DNA from 3 places in the Novosphingobium oxfordense genome. Region 1 is predicted to be linked to each of the others. Evidence: riboswitches for the same ligand, from Rfam matches in the RefSeq annotation. Region 1 holds a riboswitch; each other region holds the start of a gene.
The links. Region 1 has a riboswitch for cobalamin ahead of WBP07_RS23855 (TonB-dependent receptor plug domain-containing protein). Riboswitches for the same ligand answer to the same signal wherever they lie in the genome.
Positions count from the first base shown of each region.

Region 2: linked by a shared signal. The riboswitch ahead of WBP07_RS12390 (TonB-dependent receptor plug domain-containing protein) and the one ahead of WBP07_RS23855 (TonB-dependent receptor plug domain-containing protein) in region 1 are both predicted to bind cobalamin.
Region 3: linked by a shared signal. The riboswitch ahead of WBP07_RS23145 (cobalamin biosynthesis protein CobG) and the one ahead of WBP07_RS23855 (TonB-dependent receptor plug domain-containing protein) in region 1 are both predicted to bind cobalamin.

Region 1 covers NZ_CP147008.1:179,595-189,216, forward strand. Annotated here, with positions in the region: gene WBP07_RS23830 (TonB-dependent siderophore receptor) at 1-1,176, shown strand, start outside; gene WBP07_RS23835 (cytochrome c peroxidase) at 1,279-2,298, opposite strand; gene WBP07_RS23840 (hypothetical protein) at 2,306-2,881, opposite strand; gene WBP07_RS23845 (TonB-dependent receptor plug domain-containing protein) at 2,991-5,054, shown strand; gene WBP07_RS23850 (peptidase) at 5,111-6,694, opposite strand; gene WBP07_RS23855 (TonB-dependent receptor plug domain-containing protein) at 6,699-8,705, opposite strand; cobalamin riboswitch at 8,890-9,135, opposite strand; gene WBP07_RS23860 (histidine phosphatase family protein) at 9,166-9,622, opposite strand, start outside.
Region 2 covers NZ_CP147005.1:2,667,701-2,677,322, forward strand. Annotated here, with positions in the region: gene WBP07_RS12385 (DUF1636 domain-containing protein) at 1-131, opposite strand, end outside; gene WBP07_RS12390 (TonB-dependent receptor plug domain-containing protein) at 131-2,062, opposite strand; cobalamin riboswitch at 2,246-2,453, opposite strand; cobalamin riboswitch at 2,537-2,751, shown strand; gene WBP07_RS12395 (hypothetical protein) at 2,976-3,572, shown strand; gene WBP07_RS12400 (cobyrinate a,c-diamide synthase) at 3,569-4,897, shown strand; gene WBP07_RS12405 (sulfotransferase) at 4,930-6,675, shown strand; gene WBP07_RS12410 (GntR family transcriptional regulator) at 6,901-7,635, shown strand; gene WBP07_RS12415 (SIS domain-containing protein) at 7,646-8,680, shown strand; gene nagA (N-acetylglucosamine-6-phosphate deacetylase) at 8,677-9,622, shown strand, end outside.
Region 3 covers NZ_CP147008.1:11,412-21,033, forward strand. Annotated here, with positions in the region: gene WBP07_RS23145 (cobalamin biosynthesis protein CobG) at 1-1,117, opposite strand, end outside; cobalamin riboswitch at 1,193-1,426, opposite strand; gene WBP07_RS23150 (glycoside hydrolase family 3 protein) at 1,570-3,951, opposite strand; gene WBP07_RS23155 (NADPH-dependent FMN reductase) at 3,948-4,532, opposite strand; gene WBP07_RS23160 (LLM class flavin-dependent oxidoreductase) at 4,587-5,699, opposite strand; gene WBP07_RS23165 (TetR/AcrR family transcriptional regulator) at 5,809-6,486, shown strand; gene WBP07_RS23170 (dihydrofolate reductase family protein) at 6,521-7,174, opposite strand; gene WBP07_RS23175 (TetR/AcrR family transcriptional regulator) at 7,296-8,516, shown strand; gene WBP07_RS23180 (TonB-dependent receptor) at 8,632-9,622, shown strand, end outside.

The DNA.
Region 1 (9,622 bases):
ATCACGCATCACTTCAGCGAGAACGTGAAGCTCAGCCTCAAGGCGCGCTACATCGACAGCGATCTCGACTACTTCACGCACTACGCGGACAGCTACAGCAACCCGACCAATCCCTATCTGGATGCGGCCGGACGCATGATCGGCCTCTATTCCGACGGCAGCGTGGCGCGGATGAACGTCTTCTCGACCGACAACAACCTGCAGGTCAATTTCAACACCGGCGCGAATATCGAACACAAGCTGCTCGTCGGCATCGACTATGCCTGGAACAAGGTCAGCAAGCGTAGCGGTTACGGCTACGACATCATCGATCTCTACAATATCGACTACGATGCGCTGACCATTCCCACCATCGGCGAAGACTGGACCACGTCCGGGCAGAAGCAGCTGGGCGTCTATGTCCAGGATCAGATCCGCCTCTATGATCGCGTGTCGATCGTGCTCGGCGGCCGTCACGACCGTGTCGACAATCGCGGCGGCGGCATCGACAAGGCCACGACGTTCCGCGCAGGCATCATCGGCGAAGTGGGCGCCGGCATCTCGCCCTTCTTCAGCTATACCGAGAGCTTCCTCCCGGTCAGCGGCGTCAATACCGAAACCGGAAACCTGCTGACGCCGCAAACCGGCCGCCAGTTCGAGACCGGCCTGAAGTGGCAGCCCAACCCGCACACGCTGGTCACCGTGACCGCGTTCCACATCAAGGAACGCAACCGCGTGCTCTATGGCGAGAACAACTCGGTCACCCAATCGGGCGTGCTCACCACCAAGGGCATCGAGGTCGAAGGCAGCTACATCCTGCCCGGCGACTTCGAACTGCTCGCCAACTATGGCTACAACAAGATCAAGGCCACCGAGAGCCTGGACTACCTGCCGCGCCAGACCGCTTCGTTCTGGACGACCAAGAGCTTCGGCGTCTCCGGCGACGCGCAGCTGCGCCTCGGCACCGGCGTGGTCTACACCGGCAAGCGTCGCTCGGTGGGCAGCGCGTGGACGATCATGACGCCCGACTACACCACCGTCGATGCGCTGGCCGAAATCAGCTGGGACAAGTGGCGCTTCTCGGTCAATGCGACCAACCTGCTCAACAAGCGCTACTTCGCCTCCTGCCTTGCCCGCGGCGACTGTTTCATGGGCGCGCCGCGCAACGTGATGGGTACGCTGGGCTACCGCTTCTGATCAGCACACCAACCGGCCTCCGGCCCGCCGATGGGCGGCTGGAGGTCCGGTATTCGCCGGACGACGGATAGCGCCATCCGCTTTGCACCGGCCATGACGCCTTCACAGCCGCCTGCCGCACGCCTCCATCGGCAGCGAAAGGCGCGGATCGGCCAGGAAAGCACGATCGGTCAGGCTGTTAAGGAAGGCCAGCAAGGCGGGCATGTCGTCACCCACAGCCAATCCCTCGTGCGCCGCAATGGCATCGGCCAGCGTCGGGGCCGAACCGTCATGAAGGTAAGGCGCGGTGACGGCGATATTGCGCAGGCTGGGCGTGCGGAACTTGCCCACATCGCCCGGCACGGCGGAGATTTCGGCCAGCCCGTGATCGCTCCCCACCGGCCCGACACGGTGGAATTGCATATCCGTGAGATCGCGCCCGGAATGGCAGGAGGCACATTCGCGCCGGAACACCGCCAGCCCTTGCCCCGCCTCGGCCGACAGCGCATCGGCCTGCCCGTCCGTAAAACGATCCCAATCGCTGCCGCGCGAGATCAGCGTTCGTTCGAACGCAGCCAGCGCCTTTACAGCATGGGCATAGTCGATCCGGCCGCCATCGCCCGGGAAGGCCTTGCGGAACATCGTGCGATAGCAGGGATCGCGGCCCAGTCTGTGGCCGATCTCCGCCTCATGCCCCTGCATCGCCATTTCGACCGGGTGATCGCCCAGGATCGGTACTGAGGCCTGCTTTTCAAGCGTGGTCTGGCGCGGATCGGCCCATGTCAGCGGCGAAAGCCAGGCCAGGTTCTGAAGCGCCGGGACATTGCGCCGCCCCGGATCATCCAGCGCGCCGGGGTGCGTGCGATTGCCGTCCGCGAAGGCGTGGCGCTGTTCATGACAGGTCGCGCAGGACATCGTGCCGTTGATCGATAGATCGGCGTCGTAGAACAGCCGCCTGCCCAGCGCGACTTTGTCCGCACTCATCGGATTGTCGGCCGGCACCGGCGGCGCGGCAGTGCCCGAGTCCATGCCCGAGTCCGTGCCCACGCCCCAGTTCCAGCGCCCTTGGTCCTGCCTTTCCACGGCGAGCACGCCCGAAAACGCCGTGGCGATCAGCGCCAGCCCCGCAAGGGCATGTCGCATCGTGGCCTCAGGGCAATCGGGTGACGAGCAGCGGCAGTTTCGCCTCCGGATTGGCCGAAATCTGCAACAGGTATTCACCGGGCTCCAGCGTGAAATCGACCATCTTGCGAATGCCCGAACAGTCCGGCCCATGCCCGTGGGCGATCGAGGTTACCGCCGCGCCGTCCTTCACCACGTCGATCCAGGCCGCCGATCCCAGCGCGACACGGTACTTGCCCGCGGCCTTGACGGAAAAGGCGTAGATACCGCCGAAACTCACCGATCCGCCGGGCTTTTCGGGGCGCAAGGCAAAGCGCACCTGCGGCGTCGCGCGAAGCCCGCCGTCCACCGCCCGGCCCGGTTCCAGCCGCGCGGCAGAGCGCGCATCCGCCCCTGCCGAAAGTGCCGTGCGCGGGTTCCATCCGGCCAGTTCGGCGGGCAGCGCCGCCGGCGTTGCCGGGCAGGCGATCGGCGAAGGGGCTACCTTGGGCATGTCCGGCATGTCCTGCGCATCCGCCCCGCCCGCCGACGCCAGAGCCAGCACTGCCAGTGCCCGGGGCGTCCACCTGCGCCGTCGCGAAATACCCAAGCTGCGTCCCGCCATCTTGAACCCCCTCAATTCGTTCCGCTTTTGCGTCACGCAAAAACTATATACGGCCGGATATAGCGAATCGCCAGAGCGGCGAGAGAACAAAAACATGGGGGTATCAGTCATGCGTCTTGCATCCGCTTTCGCGGTTACTCTTTCCTGCGTCCTCGCCACGCCCGCACTGGCGCAAAGCACTTCGCCATCCGATCCCGCGACTGATCAGGCGGATCGCGGCGATGCCTTCACGCTGGGCCAGATCATCGTCACCGCCCGCTCTCCCTCCGCCCCGTTGATCACCTCCTCCACGCTGGATGCAGAGGCGATGCGGGTGTTCAATCGCACCAGCCTTGACGATGCGGTGAACCTGATGCCGGGCCTTTCATCGTCGAACAGCGGCGGATCGCGCAACGAACGGCTGATCAACGTGCGCGGGTTCGATCGCTATCAGGTGCCGCTGTCGATCGACGGCATCCGCGTCTATCTGCCGGCCGACGGACGGCTGGATTTCGGGCGCTTCCTCACGGCCGACATTGCGCAAGTGCAGGTGGCCAAGGGCTATGCCTCGGTGTTGGACGGCCCGGGCGCGATGGGCGGGGCGATCAACCTCGTCACCCGCACCCCCACCAAGCCGATCGAGGCGGAAGCGCGCGGCACCCTGAACCTGGGGCGTGAGGGGGAATACGCCGGATACAACCTCTTCGCCCTGCTCGGCACCCGGCAGGACAAGTGGTACGCACAGGCCAGCTATACCCGCAACTTCACCGATCACTGGGACTTGCCGGGCGGTTACGATCCCACGCCGGGCTCTGCCGAGGATGGCGGCCACCGCGACTTTTCGCGTAGCGAGGATTGGCGCGTGAACGCCAAGGTGGGCTTCACCCCCAACGCCACCGACGAATATTCGCTGAGCTATACGCGTCAGGAAGGCTCCAAAAACGCGCCTCTGCACATCACCGATCCGGCCGCGACGCAGCGCAACTGGTCCTGGCCGTATTGGAACATCGACAGCATCTACTTCCTGTCGACCACCGCGCTGGGCGATCTGGCGACCCTGAAGACGCGCGTCTACCGCAACAGCTTCGACAACCTGCTGAGCGCGTTCGACGATGCGACGCAGACCACCCAGACCAAGCCGCGCGCCTTCAACAGCTATTACGCGGACAGCGCCTGGGGCGGCTCCGCCCAGCTTGACCTGCAGGTGACCGATGCCGACCAATTGAGTGTCGCGGCCCATTACCGGCGCGACAAGCACGTGGAATGGCAGCAGGTATTCCCTTCCGGCGCGACCGAGCCGAAGCAGACCAGCGTGGAGGAAACCTACAGCATTGCCGCCGAAAATCGGCTGGACCTTTCGCCGCAAGTGAACTTCACCGCCGGCATCAGCTATGACTGGCGCGATCTTTCCCGGGCGGAGGATTACGCCAACAACGCGCTGATCGAATATCCGCTGCACAATGGGGAGGCGCTCAACGGGCAAGGCCGGCTCACCTGGCAGCCGGATGCCGCGACCAGCCTTCACGCCAGCATATCCTCACGTGCGCGTTTCCCGACGATCTTCGAACGCTTCAGTTCCCGCTTCGGCGGCGCGGTCTCCAGCCCCGACCTGAAAGCGGAACGCGCCACCAATTACGAAATCGGCGGCGCGCGCGATTTCGGACCGGTCCACGTAGAAGCGGCGGCGTTCTATTCGCACCTGACCGACGTGATCGTCGCCTTCCCGCTGATCTACCAGGGCCAGTCGGTCACCCAGAGCCGCAACCTTGGCAGCGGCAACTACTACGGCGGAGAGATCGCGCTGACCGCGCAGCTTGACCGCACCTTCAGCCTGGGCGGCAACTACACCTATACGCACCGCGATCTGGACGATCCCACCAACACCGCGTTCCAGCCGACCGGCGTGCCCACGCACAAGGCCTTCGTCTGGGCCGACTGGTCGCCGATCGACGCGCTGCACGTACGCCCCAATGCGGACATCGCGTCGAACCGCTGGACGGTGAACACCGCCGGCACCCGCTACTATCGCACCGGCAGCTATGTTTTGGCCAATCTCGCGGTCGACTACACGCTCTATCGCGGCGTGGAACTGGGCGCAGGCGTGCGCAACCTGTTCGACGATTACTACATCCTCACCGATGGCTTCCCGGAGCCGGGCCGCAGCTTCTACCTGAGCTTCCGGTACAAGTATTGATATCCGATTGTCGGCGCGCCTGTTTGCAACCGGCGCGCCGACAACCGCATTGGCATTCAGGCGTGGAGCGATCGGCCCTTCTTCCCGCCCGTCGCCATGCGCTTTTTCTGCCTGCGCCGGACGATCCGGCGAAACCCACCGCGAATGTCACGGCGGACCTTGTTCCAGGCCATCCAGGTGCCGGTTGCGCAGACCAGCGTGACGGCGGCCAGCAGCGGCAGCACGATCAGATCCCACCAGGGCCGTTTGCGCAGGATCGGAAAGTCCAGGCTGTGCAGCCCGTCCTGCAGCCAGCGGAAACCGCGCCCATTGCGGTCGAACGCGCGCACGATCCGGCCGCTCACGGGATCGATGTAGAGCAGCGTCCCCTCGGCATCGGCAAGGTTTGCCCGCCAGACCGGCAGCGGCGCGGGGAAGCGATGCCGATAATAATAAGCATCCTCCTGCGTCAGCAATGTGAGCGCGGCGAGCCTGGGCTTACCCGATAGCGCAGCGCGCAAGTCGGTTTCGCGAAGCGCGGAGGGATTGCCGGCCCCGTCGAACCGCTGCGCGCGGCCCTGCGCATCGGAAGCCAGCAAGAACGTTCGTCCGCCCAGCGGGGCCGTCTCCACGCGAACCGTGCCCTTGGGCAAGTCGCCCATGCCTGAAAGTGCCTGACGTAGATCGCGCCAGTGCATCGGCCCCGCCAGTCGCTCACGCTCGGCAAGGCCCGCCATGGAATCGAGAAAACCCCACGGGTTCATGGAGAACAGCCCGCTCGCCACCCAGGTCAGCGTCAGCACGCCGAAGAACAGTCCGAAGACATGGTGCCACCACCATAGCCCCTTGTACGGCGATCCGATCTTGCCATCCCGCTTGCGCCGCACGCGGGCGATACCGGCCCAGATGCCCGCCGCGGTAAGGAAGCATCCGGCCAGCGAAGTCCAGATCACCACCTGGTTCCACAAGGCCCCGTCCTGCCGCAGGATCGTGGGGTAGAGCCAGTGCGGCACCGCGCCCAGCCAGCCCCAGAAGCGCTGGAAACGCGTGGTCTCCTGCACCACCTCGCCCGACTTTCCCGAGATATAGACCTCGGTTCCCGCCGCATCCGCATAATCGACCCGGTAGAGCGGCGCGTTGCGCGTGTAGGTCTGGACGGTCCACTGATCGATCCCGGTTTCGGCCGGCGCGGCCGGGGCTCCGGCAATCGCATGGCCACTCGCGAAATCGGCGGCGACCTTGGCGATATCTGGCGAGGCGGAGACGGTCAGCGGCTTCCCCGTCACGAGGTCTACCGCATCCGGAATCGCGCGCATCTGCGGGATCGGACGGTCGGCGGCCATCGCCGGCACTACCCGCAGCACCGGCCGCCCGGCCATCATCTCGACACGGGCGGAGGAAAGCGGCTGGTCCGGATCCAGATCGACCGCATCCCAGGCCGCGCCTGCCGGCAGTTGCAGGGGCGCGAGCCCCCGCAACTGCGCAGCCGGCTCCAGCCTCGGATAATCGACGTAGATCATCACGAAGCCCGACAGGCACCAGATCGTCATCAACAAGCCGATGAAGACGCCGAGCCAGCGATGCACGACAAGGATCGGGCGCGGCAGGAAACCGCGCGATGCCCGAGGCCGGGCCGGCGCCCGAGGCTGGAGCGTGCTCACGGCCTCAGAAGCTCAGGCCATAGCTCACCCGCAGCGTACGCGGCACGCCCCGGCTGAAGTAGAGGAAACGGCTGTTGCTGCCGTCCAGCACGCCCTGATCGGTCACCGCCGATTGATAGCCGCGGGTCGCATATTCCTTGTTGAGCACATTCTCGACATTCACGCCGAACCGATTGCGCCGCGCCGCGCCGTCCAGGTAGAGATAGGCCCCCGCATCGACCAGCGCATAATTGCCGTAATTGCGGCGGCCGAAGCCCGAAGCGGTCGACCAGACGTCGCCGATCCAGCTGGCATTAACGGTCGCGCCGAAGGGCTTGTCCTCAGGCGCGTAGGACAGCGTGCCCTTTGCGTACTGCTTGGGATTGCGATCGAGCTGGGTCGAGGAGCCCTTTTCGCGCACACGGGCATACGTATAGCTGGCCGAGAGAGCCCAGCCGCCGGCCAGCCTTGCGTCCAGTTCCAGTTCGGCGCCTTGTGACCGCACGGTGTCGTCAACGTTCTTGTAGGTGCCGTCCGGGAACCCCGGATTGTCGTAATCGTAGTCGATCATGTTGGAGATGCGGCGATTGAAGTACGTCGCCTTCCAGCCAAGCTGGATCCCGCCCACCGGCACAATGCCTCCGGCCGATAGGTTGAGGTTCAGGCTCTGCTCCGGCTTCAGGTTGGGGTTGCCGATCTCGCAGCAGGGATCGTTGCCGTAAAGTTGCGATGCGTCCGGCAGCACGAACGAAGTACCGCCATTCGCCTCCAGATAGAGTGCGTCTGCAAAGTCGTAGCGGCCCGATGCATTCCAGATCGTCTTGTTCGCGCCATTTGTGTGATTGTAGCGGAGGCCAGCAGCCAGACGGCCCTTGGACGAGATTTCGTCGGTGGTGCGGACCTGGAAGATGCCGGCATGCACCTGCTCGCTGGTCGGCGCGATCAGCAGCACATCGTCACGGCCGCTGAAATCCTGGAAATCGTAGCCGAACAGATAGTCCAGCCCCCGATGCAGATGCAGCTTCACCACCGCGCTGCCGCCCCAGTCGCGATAGCCCCAGAACGTCCCCGCCGGGTAGATCACCTGCGGCTGCAGGTCGGGCAACGAGTTGCGGATCTGGACATAGGCGGTCTTCCAATCGTGGAAGTAGCCCTTGAGGAAGAACTGCATCGTGTCGCTGCCGGTATAGTCCAGCCGGACGCTGGCGATTTCCTCGTTACGGTCGTTGCGGCTCTCTCGAATCCGCGTGGGCGAGAGGTTGTCCAGCTTTGCTTCGGTGTGCTGGTATTGCGCGTTGAACGCGAGATCGGGCGCGATGTCGTACTGGTACTTGAGGCCCGCCGACCACAAGTCGTAGCCCAGACGCCGGTCGGTCAGGCTCGGCTGATAGGCGTTGTAGGGCATGTAGCCTTCGGACTGGTTGTGCGAGGCATAGGCCACGAAGCGATGGTTGCCCACGGCACCGCGCAGATATCCGTCCACCGTGGTACCACCCCAGGAATCGACCGAGGCGTTGACCTGCCCGTTGAAATCGTCGGTAAAGCTGCGCGTCACCACGTTGATCACGCCGGCCGAGGCCTGGGTGCCATAGAACAGGCTTTCGCCGCCGCGCAGCACCTCGATCCGCTCGATCATGCTGGCGGGCAGCGTGTCGTTGGGCGAGGTGCTGCCGTAGAGGCGGTTGTTGAGGCGGATGCCGTCCATCGTCCACAGCACGTCCTGCGTGCGCGAACCCTGCAGCGAAACATCGACATAAGTGAACGGCCCGTTGCGGCCACGGATGTAGAGGCCGGGTACCTGTTCCAGTGCCTTGGTCACATCCACCGCGCCGCTGTCGCGTATCTGCTTCTCGTCGACGGTCACGACATCGTTGCCATAGTGCGCAAGCTCCTGCGGCAGCGTCACTTCCAGGCTCTGCCCGGTGACGACGATGGCCTGATCGTCCGCTTCCTCTTCCGCATGGACCTGTGTCGCGCAGGCGAGACTCAGCGCCGCAGCAATCGCTGCGTGCGAAACGGTTGCAATCTTCATTTCATTCCCCTGTCGGGCGCCAAGCGAGCGGTTGGCGGAGGCCTGCCGATAACGAACGGCCGGCGCACCGACCGGCCGGGCGCCCGGATTTCGGACGACCGCTCAGCGCACCGTGCGGCCCCTGCCGCTGGTTCGTCGCTCAGACGGAGAAATCACCGTGCCCCGGCCATCCCCTGGACCAAAGCAAGAGCGACCGTACGCTGGCAGGTCTCCTGGCTCGCGGGTCATCGCTTGATGCACGACCTTCCCAGGCCTCGCAGGATTTAGCGTCCGGCCCAGTGGCTGCGACGGGCGCCCTCGCCCCGCCGCGTGATGTGCATCGCGCTCACCGCTTACAGTTGCAGGGACAGCCTCGGATTCGAGGATCGAAACCCTCTCACCGTGTTCCCTATTAAGCCTCTTTCGAGGCACCGGCGCGATCTGTGCTCACGCTTCCGGCTGGAAGCGAAGCACGCCGGCGTTAACCGCGCGGGGCCATCTCCGCAAGCCCAAGCGATTGAAGGCGCCAGGAACGGTTGAAAGAAAGGATGGTCCGGCTCAGCGGCGCGATGTCGATCGCAAGAGTCGCCTGCAGCGGAATGCCAATGGCATGGGCAAGCGCCGCGCGCACGGTCATCGGATGGGTGATCGCACAGATCGCGCTGTCGAGGCCCGCCACGTGGTCGAGCCATCTCCCGACCCGCGCGCGCACCTGCTCCATGCTCTCCCCGTCCGGCGTGCCGCGATCGGGATGGGCAAGCCAGTCTGTAAACGGCCGGGCGCCGATCTCCGCAAACGAGCGGCCGGACCAGCTGCCATGATCGATGTCCGCCAGTTCCTCCGCAATCGCGGCGTCCAGGCCAAGCGCCCCTGCGGTTTCTTCCGCGGCACGGGCAGGGCTGCGGAACATGCGGGCGCGAAACCGTTCTTCGATCCGC
Region 2 (9,622 bases), on a different replicon from region 1:
ATCGCTTCGGCGAGCAGCGCGCCGCCGCGCTGCTCGCTTCCGTCCTTGCCGATGCCCTCGCGCGCTTCGGCCGAGAGCCGGCAGGTGTTGCAAACCACCACCGACGGCCCCGGCTCAACCGCGCGCAGCATCAGAACTGGCTCCGGATGCCGAGGTAGACGGTGCGGCCCAGCTGCGAATAACCGGCAACCGTCTCATAGTCCTTGTCGGTCAGGTTCTCGATCCGGCCCTGGAGCATCAGCCCGGGCATGACCTGCCACTGCGCGCGCAGATCCAGCAGCCAGTAATCGTCCAGCTTGGCGGTGCCGGTGGCGGCGTTGTAGCTCTCACCCGAATAGCGCGCGGCCACACTGGCGCGAATGCCCTGCGGCAGGTCCACGCCGCCCTCGATATTGGCAAGGTGGCGCGGCACGCGCTGAAGCTGGCGGCCATAGGCGCTGCTGTCCGGCGTGCGGTCTTCCGCTTCGATCAGGCTGTAGTTGCCGTCCACGAACAACACCTTCCACTTGGCCGAGGCGGCCAGTTCCAGCCCCTGCGCGTGGGCCTTGCGAACGTTGGCGTAATAGCCGAAGCGCGTGGTGTCCGTGCCGGGGATGTAGCAGATATCGGGCAGCGTGCCGGTGAACGGGCAATAGGAAAAGTCGATCAGGTTGCGCGTATCGCGCTGGAACCACGTGGCCGAAACGTGCAGCAGTTCGCCCAGGTTGTGCTCCGCGCCCACTTCCCAGCCCTTGGCCTTTTCGGGCTTGAGATCGGACACGCCGTAGTCGCTGAACAGCTGGTAGAGAGAGGGCGCCTTGTAGCCTTCGTCATAGCTGGCGCGCAGCACCGTCTTTCCCTCGTTCGGGGTATAGGCCGCGCCCGCGCTGAACACGGTGTTGCCGCCGAAGCGCGACTGGTGATCGTACCGCGCGCCGCCGTTGACGGTGAGGCCGGTGAACGGGCTGACGCGCAGTTCGCCGTAGACGCTGTTGGTGCTCACCTTGTGGGGCGTCGCGGTATAAAGCGCGGTGCTGTCATCGGGCGACGCCGTGGTCATGCGCTGCTCCTCCCGCTCCGCGCCGAACACGGCCTGTATCGCTTCGGAAAAGCTATAGGTGCCCTGGTATTCGAAGCGGCGCACACGGCCATGCGCGTCAAACGTGATCTGACGAACTTCGCGCGTCGGATCGTAGTTGGCGCGATCGGTCTCGGTCTGGGTCACCGCCACGCGATTGGCAAGCTTGCCGTCCAGCAGCGCGAAGTTCAGGCCCGCATAGCCGGACCATTCCTTGGTGCGCCCAAATTCCGAAGAATCCGCGTTGTAGCCGTCAAAATCGTTGCGCGAATTCGACCAGTATCCGCGCAGGTCGAGCGAGACGCCCGGCGCCACGCGCACGGTCATCGTGCCGCTGGCGGAAGAGCGGGTGAAGCCATCCGCCTCCGTCCCCTTATCCCACGCGGAAATGCCGTCGGTGGTGAAGCGGGAGGCGGAAACGCGCCAGTCGATCGCGTCGGACGTGCCGCCAAGCCCAGCGCGGGCATTGACGGTGTCATGCGTGCCGGCCTCTACCGCGAAGCTGCCTTCCAGCGGCTGGGTCGGCTTGCGGGTGGTAACGTTGACGACGCCGCCGATGGCATCGCTGCCCCACAGGATCGACTGCGGGCCGCGCAGGATCTCGATACGGTCGATATCGTCGGTGAAGAGCGTGGAATAGCTGTAGCCGCCCGCAGTCGAGGACGCATCGGCCAGCCGCATGCCGTCGATCACCATCACCGATTGTCCGGCATCGGCGCCGCGAATGCGCAGACTGGTCGTGGTGCCATAGCCACCGTTGCGCGAAAGGCTGATGCCCGGCGTACGCAACAGCACGTCGGTCACCGCGATGGGCTGGGCGGCGACGATCTGCGCTTCGTCCAGAACGGTGATCGTCTCCGCCACCCGGTCAGCATCTACCGGGGTACGCAGTGCGGTGACGACGATGCCGTCTCCTCCGGTATCGGCGGCTTCCTCGGCATGGGCGGTGGCGGCAAACAGGGCCAGCGTCAGTGGGCTGGCGGCGGCGAGAATGCGGTACTTCATCGTATTTCCTTCGAAACAGTCGTCGAAGCCCCGGCGGTTCGGCATCTGGACGAAGGACTTGTGCGAAGCGCCCCGGCAAGCCGGTCGACAGGCGACGTCCCCCAAACAGGCCCCTCTCCGGCGGAGCGATGGCTGTCGTTGCGCGAGGAAACACCCCCGTTCACCCGGCACACCCTGTCCGGACGAAGAACGACCGCGACGGGCAGGTCTCCTGGCTCGCGGGTCGGTGCCGTTCCAGCCGCCTTCTCAGAACCTTCGCCAAACGATGACTTGGGCTCCAATGGCGTAATGGCCGGATGGCTCGCCGCTTACAGTTGCAGGGGCAGCCCGGGTCTTTCACCCGAGTTCCCTTTTCATCCCCTCGCGAGGAACCTGTCGCAGCGCGGCAACTATCGTGCGGGCAAGCGGCTGGCAAGTGGGCGATGCTTGCGCGGGCATCGTGGCATGCGCTTGCGCGTCAGGACGATGTGCCATAGTCACGCCCCCGCAAAGGGTGCCCGCAAGGGCTTAATCGGGAAGTCCGGAACTGCGGGGAATATTCGCGGAACAAGCCGGCACTGCTCCCGCAACTGTAACCGGGGATGCGCCCCGCCGACAAAGCCATTGGGGCCGCAAGGCTTTCGAGAAGGCGGCGGAAAGGCGCGACGATCCGGGAAGTCAGGAAACCGGCCCTTCGCCGTCGTTCCTTCGCGCGGGCGGGATGTACCGGGCGGACGAGGGCATGGCCCCGCGATGGGGCACCCTTGGCAAGACGACACGCCACATGTCGCGTCGAAGGGAGCCTGCAAGAGTGACACCGATCCACTGATGCACTCGCCAGGGCGATATCGGCCCTGGCCGCATGTTCCTGCAGGCGCGGCCTCGCCCCCGCGCCGACGCACTGCCTCTTCGTCCGCCAGGGAGACCACCCGCCATGCACGATGCCAAGCCGCCTTTCGCCCGCCTCGACTTCCGCGTGTTCGCAGCCCTTGCCGCGCTGATGCTGGTGACGCGCAGCCATTCGCTGAGCCATGTGGTTCACTTGCCCGATACCGACCTTGCCAGCTTCTTCGTGCTCGGCTTCTTCGTACGGCGGGTCTCCGCCTTTGCCGCGCTTTTCGCGCTGGGCTTCGCCATCGACCTGGTGGTCATCACCGTGCTGGGCGGATCGGGTTTCTGCTTCACGCCGGCGTACTGGATGCTGCTGCCCGCGCACGGCGTGCTGTGGCTGGCCGGCCGCTTCGCCGCCGCACACTGGGGCGATCGCCTTGCCGCCCTGCCCGCAATCGCCGCGCTGCTGGTGGCGGCCAGCTTCGCATCGTACCTCCTGTCCAGCGGCGGGTTCTATTTCCTCAGCGGCCATTTTCCCGACGCATCGCTGGCGGGTTTCCTGCCCCGCATTGCGCGCTATTTCGCCGGCAACCTGCTCGCCACGCTGCTGTGGTCGGGCGTGGCCGCCGCGCTCTGGGCGCTGATCGTAACCGCGCGGCCGGCTCTGCGCGCCGAACTGCATCGCAGCATCGCGCGATGACCGCCTGCCCCGCGCTGCTGATAGCCGCGCCCGCCTCCGGCCAGGGCAAGACGCTGGTGACCGCCGCACTCGCCCGGCGCCATGTCCGTGCGGGGCGCCGCGTGCGCGTGTTCAAATGCGGGCCGGACTTCCTCGATCCCATGGTGCTCGAAGCCGCCAGCGGCGCGCCGGTCTGCCAGCTCGACCTCTTCATGGTGGGTGAAGAGGGATGCCGCGCCCTGCTGCACGCCGCCGCGCAGGAGGCAGACCTGATCCTGGTGGAAGGCGTCATGGGCCTGCATGACGGCACCCCTTCCGCCGCCGACCTTGCCATCCGCTTCGGCCTGCCGGTGATGGCTGTGGTCGACGGATCGTCGATGGCGCAGACGTTCGGTGCGCTGGTCCACGGCCTTGCCACCTATCGGCCGGGCGTGAACCTTGCCGCCGTGCTAGCGAACCGCGTGGGCAGCGCGCGCCACGCCGAACTGCTGGAGCAAAGCGTGCCCGCCGGCATCCGCTGGCTCGGCGCGCTGGGGCGCGATCAGGCAATCGGATTGCCCGAACGCCACCTGGGGTTGGTGCAGGCGGGCGAAGTGGGCGACCTTGCCGCACGGCTGGACCGCGCCGCCGACATGCTGCCGGAAAACGCGCTGTGGTTGCCGGAGCCGGTGCATTTCTCGGAAGCCGCCGCCGACCATCCTGTTCCCTCGCTGGAAGGCTTGACCATCGCCGTTGCCCGCGATGCCGCCTTCGCCTTCATCTACCCCGCCAACGTGGCCTTCCTCGAAAAAGCGGGCGCGCAAGTACGGTACTTCTCGCCACTGGACGACGAAGCTCTGCCGCCGTGCGACGCGCTCTGGCTGCCCGGCGGCTATCCCGAACTCCATCTTGGTCGCCTTGCCGCGAATGCCACCATGCTGGCCTCCATCCGCGCGCATCATGAAGCCGGCCGGCCGATCCTGGCCGAATGCGGCGGCATGCTCTACGCCTGCCAGTCTCTGGACGACGGGAAAGGCGCGAAAGAGGACGGGGGCAAGCGCGCCGACCTGCTCGGCCTGCTTCCCGCCCGCGCGACGATGCAACCGCGCCTTGCCGCACTGGGCATGCAGGAAGTTGAGATCGAAGGGCAAAGCGTGCGTGGGCACACCTTCCACTATTCCACGCTGGAAACCGATCTGCCGCCGATTGCCCACGCCCGTACACCCGATGGCCGCCCCGGGGAGCGCGTTTTTCGGCTCGGTTCATTGGTCTCCAGCTACATGCATCTCTATTTCGCCTCAGGGCCGAAACTGACTGCCGCACTTTTCGACGCAACCGCGCCAAAACGAGACTTAAAGCCCGGTTGACACTTTCGCACACAAGTCGCCTAAGCGAATGCATGTCCGCCGATATGCAGACCATAACCGCCGCCCGTCAGGCGCTTTCCTCCGGCGATTTCGCGCGTGCCGAAACACTGGCGGAATCGGCCCGCGCCGTGCCCGCACTGGCGCTGGACGCCATCGAAGTTCTGGCCCTGACGGCAAAGGCGCACGGCGCTGGCGATCGCTATGAAGCGCTGCTGCGCGAAGCCGCGACCATGGCCCCGGAACGCACATGGCCGCGCGACCAACTGGCCGAATGGCTGCACGAAACCGGCCGCCTGGGCGAGGCTGAGGCGGTTCTGCGTGAGACGCTGAACCTCCAGCCGGAAAATGCCAATGCGCAGATGCGGCTGGGCACCATGCTGAGCGAGCGGGACGAACTGGTCGAAGGTGCGGGGCATCTGGAAGCTGCCATCCGCATCATCGGGCCGCATCCGCAGCTGCTGACCGATCTGGGCCGCAACCTTCAGCGTCAGGGCCTGCTGGAAGAGGCGGCGCCGATGCTGGCCGACGCGGCGCGGGCGATGCCGGATGCGCTGGCCCCGCTGGCCTGGCTGGCCGAACTGGAGGAACAGGCCGGCCGCTTCGACCGCGCCGCCGCCCTGCTCGACCGGGCAGAAGTGCTGGCGCTGCGTCAAGGCACCGATATCACGCTGCAACGCGTGGCGCTGCTGTCGTGCACCGAGCAGTGGGCGAAGGGCCTTTCGATGCTGGATGCCGAACCGGAACCCTGCGGCGCGGGGCTGCTGCTGCGCGGCCGGTTGCGTGATCGGGCCGGGCGCAAGGCGGAGGCCTGGGAGGATTTCGTCGCCGGCAAGGCGGCGCTGGCTGCCACCGCAAGCCGCACCTATCCGGCGCGCGCCGTGGGCGAACTGATCCAGCAATGGCAGGACTTCTTCACCGGCGATCGTTTCGTGGAGTTCACCCCCGCGCCGCGCCGCAAGGGCGTGCCGCAGCCGGTCTTCGTGCTGGGCTTCCCGCGATCGGGAACCATGCTGACCGAGCAGGTGCTAGCGAGCCATTCGCAAGTCCGCGCGGGCGGTGAATTGCCGTTCGGCCGCGAACTGGCGGAAAAGGCGGCGGCACTGACGGCAGGCGCCTTCCCGCGCCATCCCGGGAAAGTTACCGAGGAGCAGCGCGAAGCACTGGGAACGCAGCTTCGCGATCACTACCTCGCGCGCGCCGAACGCTATGGCCTGCTGCGCGGCGAAGCCTCGTTCTTCACCGACAGGATGCCGCTGAACGAGCTGTACCTGCCGCTGCTGCAACTGGCCTTCCCGCAATCGCCGGTAGTTGTGGTGGGCCGCGACCCGCGCGACGTGATGGTCTCGGCAATGAGCCACGATTTCACGCATGGCTTCTCCTGCGGCTATCGGATCGAGGATCTGGCCCTGCACTATGCGCGAATGGATGCCCTTACCGCGCACTGGCTGGACGAGCTGCCCGTGCCGGCACACGAGCTGGCCTACGAGCACTTCATCGCCGATCAGGAGGTGGAGACGGAGGAACTGATGGCATGGCTGGGCCTTGACGCCGAGCCGGCGCAGCTTGCCTTCCACACGCTGGCCCACCACGCCCCCACGCCCAGCCATCCGCCGGTGCGGGAACCACTGGACCGCCGCTCGATCCAGCGTTGGAAGGGCTATGCGACGGAACTGGCCCCGGTATTCCCTGTGCTGGCAAACGCCGTCGAGCGCAGCGGCTATGCCGCTTCCGGCAGCCCCGACGCAAGCGCAGATACCCGGGGCCCAACGGTCAACTGACCCACGACTGATCCCCGCCGGCGGCGCAGCACCATGCGCGCGCCGAACTATGGATGCCGCCTTCCCTCGATCACTGCCACTGCCGCCGCGAAGACGCGTTGCGCGCGAAATTGGTAGCAATTTTGCAATACCAAAACTTTACTATTCTCTTCATGCGGGATTTTTGGTATTCAAATGGCATTGACGATTGCCCTGAGCGCAAGGCATCGGATGGAGACTGCAAACATGTTCGTTGATCGCGTCGGCCGGCTTTCGGAGGGCGATACGGCCCCGCTGTACCGACAATTCCAGCGCCTTCTGCGCGATGCAATCGAACGCGACGTGCTCGTGCCTGACGAGGCGCTGCCGCCAGAGCGCGACCTTGCCGCCGCCTACAACCTCTCCCGCGTCACCGTGCGCAAGGCATTGGATGGGCTGGTGGAAGCCCGCATGCTCACCCGCCGCCAGGGCGCCGGCACCTTCGTGGCCGCCCGCCTGGAAAAGAACTTCGCGGCGATCTCCTCCTTCACGGAAGACATGCTCGCACGCGGCCGCGCGCCGCATAGCGAGTGGCTTTCGCGCGTCGAATCGGTAGTCTCGCCCGAAGAGGCGATGGCGCTGGGGCTCAGCCCGGGCAGCACGGTCTATCGCTTCACCCGCATCCGCTATGCCGACGGTATCTCTATGGCGCTGGAATCGGCAACGGTGCCGTCCTCCTCGCTCCCTTCGCCGGAGGCGGTAGAGGATTCGCTTTACGATGCCCTGGGCGACGATCGCCCGGTGCGCGTGCTGCAGCGCTTCCGTGCAGTGCTGTTCACCAACGAGCAGGCCGCGCTGCTCAAGATTCCGAAAAACTCGCCGGGCCTTGCCATCGAACGCCGCGGCTTCAATGCCGATGGGCGGACGGTGGAATTCACCCGGTCCTGGTATCGCGGCGACGCTTACGACTTCGTCGCCGAACTCAACGTGCCTCCCGCCTGATTGCAGGACCATGATCCAGAATCCCGAAACGACCCTGATGTTTGCCGAAGCGGCCGAAGCTGCCGAGGCCGTGGCCCGCCAGCACGCGCGCAACGCCAAGGCCCTTGCGGCCTTGGCCGAAAGCCTGCGCGCCGCCCCGCCCCGCGCGGTGGCGACTTTGGCGCGCGGCAGTTCGGACAATGCGGCCACACTGGCCCGCTATCTGGTGGAAACGCAGTTGCGCCTGCTGACCACCTCGGTCGCGCCGTCGGTCAGCTCAGTCTACGATTCGCCGCCCGACTATGCCGAGACGCTGATGATCGCGATCTCTCAGTCCGGCCGCAGTCCCGATCTGATCGCCGCGGCCCAGCACGCCCGCGAACGCGGCGCGCGCCTTGTTTCGCTGGTCAATGACGAAGCTTCCCCCCTCGCCACCGATGCCGAAGTGCTGCTGCCGCTCTGCGCAGGGCCGGAACGATCGGTGGCGGCCACCAAGTCCTATATCACCAGCGTCGCCGGCATTCTGGACCTGATTGCGGCGTGGAGCGGCGACGCCGAGCTTGCGGCCGCGCTGGACGGATTGCCCGCACTGCTTGCAGAAGCGTGGCAGCTGGATTGGAGCGCCGCACTCGAACCGCTGCGTGAGGCGCGCAACCTGTTCGTGGTTGCGCGCGGTCCGGCCTTTGGCGTGGCACAGGAAATGGCGCTGAAGATCAAGGAAACCTGCGGCTTCCACGCCGAAGCCTTCAGCGCCGCCGAAGTGCGGCATGGCCCGATGGCAATCGTCGAGAACGGTTTTCCGGTAATCCTGCTGGGCCAGGACGACGAATCGAACGAGAGCGTAGCGGCCCTTGCTCCGATGTTCGCCGAACGCGGCGCCACGGTAATCGGCGCGGGGATCGGAGACGTCCCCGGCATTACCCTGCCCACGCTGTCCGCCCATCCTATGCTCCAGCCGGTGCTGGCGGTGCAAAGCTTCTACCGCCTTGCCAACACCCTTTCGGTCGCGCGCGGCCGCGATCCCGACAGTCCGCCGCACCTTGCGAAAGTGACCCGCACCCTATGACCCGATTGGCGCTCGTCAACGCGCGCGTCGCCCTGCCCACGGGGCTGCGCGACGGCCTGTGCGTCATCGTCGAGGATGGGCGGATCGCCGGCATCGGTTCGGACGTCCCCACCAGTGCCGAGGTCGTCGACCTCGGCGGCGGCACGCTCGTGCCCGGCTTCATCGATACGCAAGTGAACGGCGGCGGCGGCCGGCTGTTCAACGACGATCCTTCGGTCGAAACCATCCGCGTGATCGCCGAAACCCACCGCCGCTTCGGCACCACCGGCCTGCTGCCGACGATCATCAGCGACGACCTCAGCGTAGTGGAAGCCGCGATCCGCGCCACGGACGAGGCGATCGAAGCCGGCGTGCCCGGCGTTCTGGGCCTCCATATCGAAGGGCCGTTCCTCGATCCCGCCCGGCGCGGCATTCATGACGGCGCCAAGCTGCGCCGGCTGGAAGACGGCTTTCTCGAACTGCTGGCATCCGCAAGGCACGGACGCACGCTGGTCACCCTCTCGCCCGAGAGCGCCACGCCCGATCAGGTCGCATGGCTGACCCGGCAAGGCGTGATCGTCGCCGCCGGCCATTCGGACGCGCCTTACGAAACGGTGCGCGCGATGATCGATGCCGGCATCACCGGCTTCACCCACTTGTTCAATGCGATGTCGCAACTGGCGAACCGCGCGCCCGGCATGGTCGGCGCGGCGCTGGAAGACGATGCGACTTATGCGGGCTTGATCGTGGACGGCCACCACCTCCACCCCGCCACCGTGCGCGTGGCCCTGCGCGCCAAGGGGCCGCAGCGGCTGATGCTCGTCACCGATGCCATGCCCAGCGTGGGCACGGACGATCCCGAATTCGTCCTGCACGGCCGCCGCATCCGCCGCGTAGGCGACAAGTTGCTGGGTGAGGATGACGTGATTGCCGGCTCGACCCTGACGATGGACGCCGCCTTGC
Region 3 (9,622 bases), 170 kb from region 1:
GCCGGCGGGCTAGCCCGCGCGTCTCGACGCCCGCCTGCGGGCAGGCGGGTGCGCCCGGGCAAGCATCGACGCGCAGGAGAGGATCGTCGGCGTTGTCTATGAACGCAGGCGCAATCACCGCTTCCGCGTCCTCCAGAACGATCATGCGCCAAGGCGTGAGCCGAAGCGCCGATGCACCGCTGCGGCGCACAAGGTCGATCAGCGCCGCCGCATCGATGCTGCCAAAGGGAATTCCCCAGACGCGGCCCAGTGGATGCATTCCGGGATCGAGCGGCGCGCGCGTGGGGCCCGGCCGCCTGTCTCCGGCCGCCCATTCCGGCAGCGGAGCCTCATGGCGCGCGGCCCGGCCCGTCCCCCCCGACGCCACGAACCAGCGGGCCAAATCCAGCATCGCATCGACCGCCTGGCTCACCGCCACGGCAACGCCGAACTCCCGGCCGTCGAGGCGTAGCAGAAGCGTATCGTCCACCGCCCGTTCGATGCGCAGATCGCCGGGAGACGCGCCCAGGACCGGCGATCCGCCCGCATCCACCACGAAACCGAACTTGCCCTGCAGCTCCGGAAATTCGGAGAGGCGCGCCGTCAACTCGGAGGCGATGCGCCAGGTATCGTCCGCCGATGCCCAGTCGGGCGCCACCAGCACATTGCGGCGCTGCTCGATCAGGGGATCCTCATCGACAAGGCCCGCTGCCAGAAGCCCTTCAAGCAGTGGCTGCCAGCCGCTTTCCGGCACGCCCCGGATCTGCAGGTTCGCGCGGTTGGTCAGATCGACCACCCCGTTCCCGAAGCGCCCGGCAAGTTCGCACAGCAGGATGATTTCGGCGCCGGACAGGCGCGAAAGACGGGGCTTTACGCGCAGGATCAGCCCATCGCCCGCCATCATCGGGCGCCAGGCGGACGGACACCAGCCACGGACCGAAAAGTCCGTCACGGCCGGAAGATCGGCCGATGGATCGGGCGAAGCATCGGCCGGGCAGGCCCAGGTTCGTTCCGCACACGCTTCGACAAGGCGCGCATAGGCACTTCCACCCGCGCGGAGCGACGATGACCGGGACTTGCCGACTGACGTCGGTCCGCGCGCAACGACGGGCGAGCGCGGAGAGCGCCCGTCCTGCACGCCGATGCAGCCCCGGCCGCACGGCTTCGTCGCTCACGCGGAGTACCGAGCCTTGGCCTATCCCTGGGCCAGGGCAAGAGCGACCGATACGCCGGCAGGTCTCCTGGCTCGCGGGTCAGCGCTCGATGCGCGGCCTTCCCGGGTGGCGGCGCAACGCGCCTTGCCCAGTGGCCGGCTTCATGAAGAAGCCCCGGCATCTCGCTCACCGCTTACAGTTGCAGGGACAGCCGCGGATTTGGAAGGGCCCTCCCTCCCGCACCGCGTTCCCTATTAAGCCTCATTCAAGGCACCGGCGCGATCTGACCGAAACACCTTCCGCAAGGAAGGCGATCCGGAAATCGTGCAGCTAGCCTGTGCAAACCACCGCCGCAAGCCCGCATCGCGGCTGCGGCGATCAAGCCGGCGATATTGCACATCCCCGAAGCCCGCCCCGAAGCCCGCTGGGGCACCTTTCACGCGATGGCGGCAGTCTCGATACCCAGGGCCAATCCCGGATCCTCGCAATGGCGTGCAAGCCGCAGTTGGATGCGATCGGCGACCGGCTCCCACCCCGCGCTTCCCCAGCGCTGAAGCGCGCGCCGCTCCAGCGGAACCGCGACCCGCCGGCTCTCCCCGGCCTGCAGTGCCACCCGGGCGAAACCGACCAGCGCGCATTCGGGACGGTCGCGATAGACCTGCACGACATCCGCGCCCGCACGGTCCGAGACATTGGTCACGGTCAGGTGCAATTGGTCCCCCTCGGCCGTGGCATCCGTCCATTCGAAACGTGCATAGCCCATGCCCGATCCGAACGGATGGCAGGCGGCGATGCCCTTGGCAGCGAGCCCGCGATAGCCCAGCAGCGTGCCTTCGGAATAGGCCAGCGAGCCATCGGCGGCGGGCTGGAGCGCGAAGGCCGGATAGTCCGCCTCGTTCGCGGCGATGGTCACCGGCATACGCCCGCCCGGCTCGCGCACGCCCGAAAGCACGTCCGCCAGCGCGCAGGCAAAGCCCTCACCCGGATACCAGACCGAGAGCAGCGCCGCCGTCCTGTCCTCCCACGCGCTGTCGAAGGCATGGCCGACATTGACGATCACCGCCGTGCGCGGGTTGGCAGCCGTTACCGCATCGATCAGACGAAGCTGTTCGGCGGGCAGCAGGGTATCGGGACGGTCCTTGCTCTCCACGCTGGAGTCCGAAGTCTCCCCCACGATCAGGAACACCGCATCCGCCGCGTGGGCGGCAGCGACGGCGGCCTGCAGCATTTCCTCGGCGCTGCCGGGGCCGCGCAATCCGTACCACAGCCCCTGCACACGCCCGCCGGTCCACGAGAACTCGACGGTGATCAAAACCTCCTGCCCTTCGGCAAGATCAAGGCGGACCACATCGGAATCGCCGCGCTTCAGCACGCCCATCACGTCGCCCGCCGGGATCTCTCCGCCCGCGCGCAGCACTTCAGCGCCATCGACAAGGATGCGCGCCGCGCCGGTCGAGCCGAGGTGCAGTGTGTGCTCGCCCCCGCGCATCGCCGTGTAGCGCCCGCTGGCACGCACCGAGCCCGGCTCCGTAAAGCGCGCCTGATCGTGGACCCCCACGAACCAGACGAGCGAATTGGTATCGCGCGTCTCGCGGGTCAGCACGTCGCCCGCGCAGTCCGGCGCACCGAAGTATTCCAGCGTCATGCCGCGCGTGCAGCCGTCGCCGATGTCCATCGCCGGCGTCACCGCCATGTTCGGCAGGCGCGGCTGCGGATCGACGCCGGGTTCGAACAGGATCTCGCACGAGGCGCCATAGGTCTCGCGCAGCGCTTCCACCGGCGTCGGCGCATCGGGCGAGATCGAAATCTTGGCGAACGTGCCGCCCTGGAAGCACGGCGCCCAGGCATTGGGGCCGATCACGGCCAGCGTCTTCACCGATCCCGGCGCCAGCGGCAGCATATCGCCTTCGTTGCGCAGCAGGGTGAAACCGGCCGCCGCGGCCTCGATCAGCAAAGCTTCCGCCTCGGCGGCCGGCATCGGCGCGGCCTTGTTGGCAGTGATCCGGCGCGCAACCGAGGCAACGCGCGATGCGGCGTCCTCGATGCGCGCCGGATCGACCGCCCCCACAGCCAATGCCGCCTCCAGCTTGTTCCCCATGAACCGCGCCGGCCCCGGCATTTCCAGATCGAGACCAGCGTTGATCGTGCCCTCGCTGGAATGAGTGCCGAACCAGTCGCTCATGATCAGGCCCTCAAAGCCCCAGTCCTGCTTGACCACGCTGGTCAGGACATGCGCCTGCTCGGAGCACCACGACCCGTTGACCTTGTTGTAGGCCGCCATCAGCCCCACGCAGCCAGCCTTGGCGGCATATTCGAAAGGCAGCAGGTAAACCTCACGCAAAGTCCGCTCGTCCACCTGCACGTCGACCTCATCCCGCGCGGTCTCGCTGTCGTTGCAGACCATGTGCTTGGCGACGGAGCCGGTACCGGTCGATTGCAGGCCCTTGACCCATTCCGCGCCGAGCACGCCGGTCAGCACGGGATCTTCCGAGAAATACTCGAAAGCGCGCCCCGCGAGCGGACTGCGCGCAAGGTTCAGGTTGGGCGCAAGCACCGCGTCCACGCCGCGTGAAACCGCTTCGCTGCCCACGAGCGCGCCGACGCGGCGGGTGAGGTCGCGATCCCAGGTCGCGCCCAGCAGCGTCGAGCACGGGCTGAGCAAGGCGATATCGCGCTCGTCCACTTTGCCGCTGGCGATGCCGAGCGGCCCGTCGGACATCGTGAAAGACGCAACCCCCGCGTCGGGCACCGCCAGCGTGGACCACATCGCCCCGCCGGCCGTGAGTGCGCAGGATTGTTCGAGAGTAATGTCGCTCACGCACCAGCCTCCATGCGAAAGCCCATGATCTGCTCGGCCTGCGCACGCACGGCGCGGGCAATGCCTTCGTCGGCCAGCGATCCATCCGGCGCGAATGGCTTCTGCTCCACGGAGTTGACCGCGACCCCCACCGGCGTCGGCCAGCCGCGCATCGCATGGACCACGTCGCGCAAGGCCGAAAGCGTGGTGCCGCAGGCCTGCCAGCCCGCCGCCGTGACGACGAGGCCCACCGGCCGCCCGTCGAAATAGACGCGCGCGTCACTGCGCAAGTCTTCCAGCAGATCGACCGCGTTCTTGACGAGGCCGGAATAGCCGCCGTGATAGCCGGGGCTGCCGATCACGATGCCGTCCGCGCCGCGCACGGCCTCCACCAGTGCCTGCTCCTCTGCGGTGCGGGCCGGGTTCTCCGGATTGAAGTGCGGCAGCGCCGCCAGCGCAGGGCCGTCGAACATCACGGTTTCGGCGCCAAGCACGGCGCATTCGGCCAAGACGGCGCGCACGATCCGTTCGCTGGAGGAGGACTGGCGGAATGTGCCGCCCAGCCCGACTATCCGCCGAGGGGCGGGCGAAATCACGGTCATCGCATTCTCCTCACTGGCGAGGCCTTCTTGCGGGCCGCGCCTCGATCTCAAGTATCAGGCCGGGACGGCTGCCTTGAACGCCGGCATCACCTTGTCCGCCATCAGCCGCAGCGTCTGGTCGCCATAGGCAAGGCGCTGCTCGGTCAGCGGGCCGGTGGTCGTGCCGCAAAGCACGTTGCCGATGCCCAGTTCGGCATAAGGCGTCAGATGCTCCAACACCGTTTCGGGCGAGCCATAGAGGCACCACGTGCCGATCCAGTCGTCGCTCAGCGCGTCGGGGGTCTGATCGGTCTTCTTGTTGGCATCGTCGCTTTCGGCGCGGGCGTTGAACTCCGCCTCGCGCTCGATCGCTTCCTGATAGCTGCGCAGGATCACTTCCAGTTCCTCACGCGCTTGATCGTCACTCTCGGCCACATGGACCACCTGATAGGTGTGCGTCGTCCAGTCGAGCGCGGACTTCACCACCGCATCGTCATGGCCGGCGTCCAGCAGGAAGCCCTTGTAGATGTCGAACCACTTCTTCACGTGGATGAAGGGCTCGGTGCCGCCGATCTTGGGCGGGGTGAAGGCGGGGATGAACGCCGGCCAGCCATTCTCCGCCGCGCGGCGCGAGCTGGCCTCCTTCATCGCCACCGGCATCAGCCGTGCATGGCCCGGCGTGAAGGGCGACGGGGTGATGCGCTGAAGCACGCGGCCCTTGTACGGCCCGTTGTCGATGACGACAGCGGGGTCTTCCATGCCCTTGGCCCAAAGCTCCTCCGCAATCGCCAGGTTGTTTTCGGCAAGGCGACCGGCATCGCGATAGTCCACCGCAAAGCCGATCATCTCTTCCGGCGTGGTGCCGGAACCGACGCCGACCAGCAGCTTGCCGTCGGTCAACTGGTCCAGGATGTTGATCCGCTCCGCAAAGCGCACGGGGTGATGCAGCGGCACCGAAACGACCGAGAAGCCGAAATGCATCTTAGGCATCTGCGCGGCGAGGTAGGCGGCGAAGATGAAGCTGTCGCTGGCCACCGGCATGTAGCCGTTGAAGTGATGGTCCGGCAGGAAGATCGCATCGTAATCGAGATCGGCTGCCAGTTTCGCGTGCCCCTCAAGATCCTTCATCAGCTTGCGATCCTGTTCGGGACCGAGCGAACGGGCGTTCAGAAATACGGAAAAGCGCATCTTCCCCTCCCTTGGGGCATTGCCGCCGCCGCGATGGCGTACGGGTCAGTGTGAAATAGAATTGAATTAGAATTGACGTTCGCATTTCGATAGGCTGTTTGTTGCCGCCATGTCAACACGCTCAAAACCCAAGGCCGCCAAAAAAGAGCTGGCCGTCGATACCGTCAGCCGCACCCCGCAGCAGGGGCGCAGCAAAGCCTCGCTCGAACGCATGGTTACGGCGGCCGAAAAGCTGATGCTGGAACGGGGGAGCGAGGAGTTCACGCTTCAGGAAGTCAGCCAGACCGGCAACGTCTCGATCGGGTCGATCTACCTGCGGTTCGAAAGCAAGGAAAACCTTGTCCGTGCCGTGATCGGCAATCACCTCAAGCGCATGGAAGAGCGCGAGAATGAGATGATGGTTCGCGTACGCAGCGAATCCGATTCACTGGCCACCGTGGTCCCCGCCTTCGTCGAAAACTATGCCGAACTGCTGCGCGAAGAGGCGCCGCTGCTGCGCCAAAGCATGGCGCGCGCCGCGTTCGATCCGCTGGTGGCCGAACCCGGCCGCGAAAGCGCCAACCGCGCCGCCGCCCTGGGCATCGGGGCCATGCTGGAATATCGCGACCAGTTCGGCGGCACCGATCAGGATCGCAAGGCGAACGCCGCGTATCAGATCATCTTCGCCACGCTGGCCCGCCAGTTGAGCCTGGGCTCCACCGGCGAATCGGTCCACCCGCAGGACTGGAAGGAACTGAAGATAGAGCTTGGCCGCATGTGCCTGGCCTATCTCACCACCGACCTTTAACCGCCCGCATGGACCGCTGGCGCGCGAAGAGGCCCTACCGCGCCGCTTCGCGCTCCACCACGATGTGCGTGGCGAAGTCCGTCGGCGTGGATCCCGTCACCCGGTAGCCGAGCGCGGGCAGGTCCAGCCCTTCGAACATGGCCTCGCCCTTGCCCAGCAGCACGGGCGAGATCGCGAAGTGCAGGTCGTCGATCAACCCGGCCTGCAGATATTGCCGCACCGTCGATACGCCGCCGCCGATCTTGACGTCCTTCGCGCCCGCCGCCTCTCGCGCGCGTTCGAGCGCGGCGTGGATGCCGTCGGTCACGAAATGAAAGGTGGTGCCGCCCTCCATGACGATGGGCGCGCGCGGATAGTGCGTCAGCACGAAAGTGGGCGCATGATAGGGTGGGTTGGCCCCCCACCAGCCCTTCCACTCGTCATCCGGCCACTCGCCGCGCACCGGGCCGAACATGTTGCGGCCGAGGATGAAGGCGCCGAATCCTTCCATGGAACGCCGCCCGAAATCCTCGTCCACGCCGTCCGAGCCGTCCTCCTGCCCGATCATCGTCCGGAAGGTCTTCGTCCCGTAGAACCAATTGTGAAGTTCAGTCCCGCGCTTGCCGAGGGGGTCCTGCAGGCTCTGGTCCGGCCCGGCGCCGAATCCATCCAGAGACAGGGAAAAGCCTGCCACTCTCACACGCGTCATCCCGGTCTCCTCTTCTCCAGCCCGCATGCTGCCCTGCCGGGACACGATCCGCAATCGGGAAGCGGAGACTGCGTGCCCGGCGCCGCCGACATGAAAAGTCATATGGAATCACCGGGATGACATGCACCTTCTGGACTGGTGCGCCGATGGCGATATTCAGGGCGGCATGAAATCCCAGACCGGCAGCCGTTCCCGATCCTCCTCGCGCGATATCACCGGCCTTGTCGACGCGGCCCGCACGGTCGTTGCGGCCAAGGGCCTTTCAGGCATGAGCCTGCGCACCGTGGCCGAGGAGGCTGGCACATCGGTCGGTTCGATCAGCTATCGCATCGGGGACCGCACGGCGCTGGTCTCCGCCATGCTGGACCGCGAGATCGAACTGATGGCCGAAGCGCGCGCGGAATGGCGAGCGCGGCTGGGATCGCTCGATCCCGTCGCCACCGGCATCCTGCCCGATCTCATCTGCGAATGGCTGGATCAGGGCGCGGGCCGGCGGCGAACCTCCGCTATCGTCACCTGCGAACTGACGCTTCTGGCCAGTCGCGAACCAAGTGCCCTGCCCCGGATTGGCGCTCTGCTGGACGAGGGCGAGGCGCTGTGGCGCGATGTTCTGGCGCGAGTGCCTCAGTCGGAACGCATGGCCGACCTTATCGCCGGCTATTGCCTGGACGAGCAGCCGTTCTCCGTGCTGCTGGCGGACGAGACCGACTATCGCCTGCTGCGCCACTCAACCGTTCGCGGCCTGCTGCGCGATCCGGCCGCGTCGGCCAGCCCCGCCCTCACGCAATGGCACATGGCGCTGGTCGATCGGCTGGCGGTTCCTGCCGCTGCCGCCCATGACGAGGCCGCCAAGGTTCCCGAGGGGACCAAGGCCATGCTTGCCGATCACATCGCGGACCTGATCGCCGATCAGGGCGTCGGCGCGCTGTCCCACCGGACGGTCGCGCAGGCGGCCGGGGTGGCGACATCCAGCGTCGCCCACCACTTCCCCACCCAGCGCGACATCCTGTTCGCAGGCGTGGAGACGCTCTACCGGCGGATGCGCAGCCAGATCCAGTCGAGCAATGCCAACATCCGCAATCGCGAGATTGCGCGGCTGACGCACGAGTGCGCGCTTCAGGCGCTGGGCGATCCCGCCGTCCGCCCCTTCGCGATCGACATGCGCCGCCGCCGTGCCGAAAACGTCCACGCCCAGTTTGCGGAATGGGTGGGAATTCCGGCCGGTTCGGATCGTGCACGCGTGCAGGCACTGGTCATGGCGCTGATCGGCGCCGGGCTGCGCACAATGGCCGTCGATGGCGAATGGCTGACCGCACGGGAGGCGGTCGACAAATGGCTATGAGCAGTACGATCGTTTCGAAATACGGTGTTTAGGCGAATTTAAAACCGTACTACTGTCCTGAAAGAGTCACAGACTCACCGTAGAGGCGCGTCCAACAACAGGACGGAGCCCACCCATGTCTGCTTTCCCCCGCAAGCGTAGCATCCACCTTCTCTCCACGATTCTGGCCGGCGCCGTCGCGCCCTGCTGGGCCATCGCCGCCCATGCGGAGGAAGCCCCCGCCAGCGACGACGCGCTGCCCGAGATCACCGTGACCGCCGAACGCCGCGCGGAAAGCAGCCAGAAAGTGCCGCTGGCGATCCAGTCGATCGATGGAGAGGCGCTGGCGAAGACCGGCTACACTTCGGTCACCGATCTGCAGTACACGATGCCGGGCGTGCAGTATGACCCGACCCAGGGCGCAGCGTTCCAGATCCGCGGTGTGGGCAGCACCTCGTTCGACTTCTCCAACGCGAAGTCGGTCAGCGTCGTCGTCGACGACGTGGTGATGGACGGTCAGCGCGCCAACGGCCTCACCGGCATGGTCGATATCGAGCGTGTGGACGTGCTGATGGGTCCGCAGGGCACCCTGTTCGGCAAGAACGCCACGTCGGGCGTGATCGCCGTCACTACCACCAAGCCGAAACTGGGCGAATGGTCGCTGCGCGGCAGCGCCAGCTTTGGCGAGCATAACGAGCGCATCCTCAACGGCACCGTCAACGTGCCGCTCGGCCCGATCGCGGCGCTGCGCGTATCCGGCTTCGACCAGGCGTTCGACGGTTTCGGTCGCAACGTCACGCTGGATCGCAAGGTGGGATCGCAGCACGAATACGGCGGCCGTGCGCGTCTCTATCTGGAACCTTCGGACAGCTTCAACCTCACCGCCTCTGCCGACTATGCCCACCACTGGGACAGCAGCGTACGTACGCCCGTCTCGGGCCAGTCGGCCGAAGTCACCGCGATCCTGAACGGTCTGGGCGTATATCCCGGCCCCAAGAGCGCGGATACGGCGGACTCCTCGTTCGGGCAGATCAAGACGGTGGAATGGGGCGCCTCGCTGCGTGCCAGTGCCAAGATCGGCGATCACGAACTGACCTCGATCACCGCCTACCGCGTAACCGGCTATG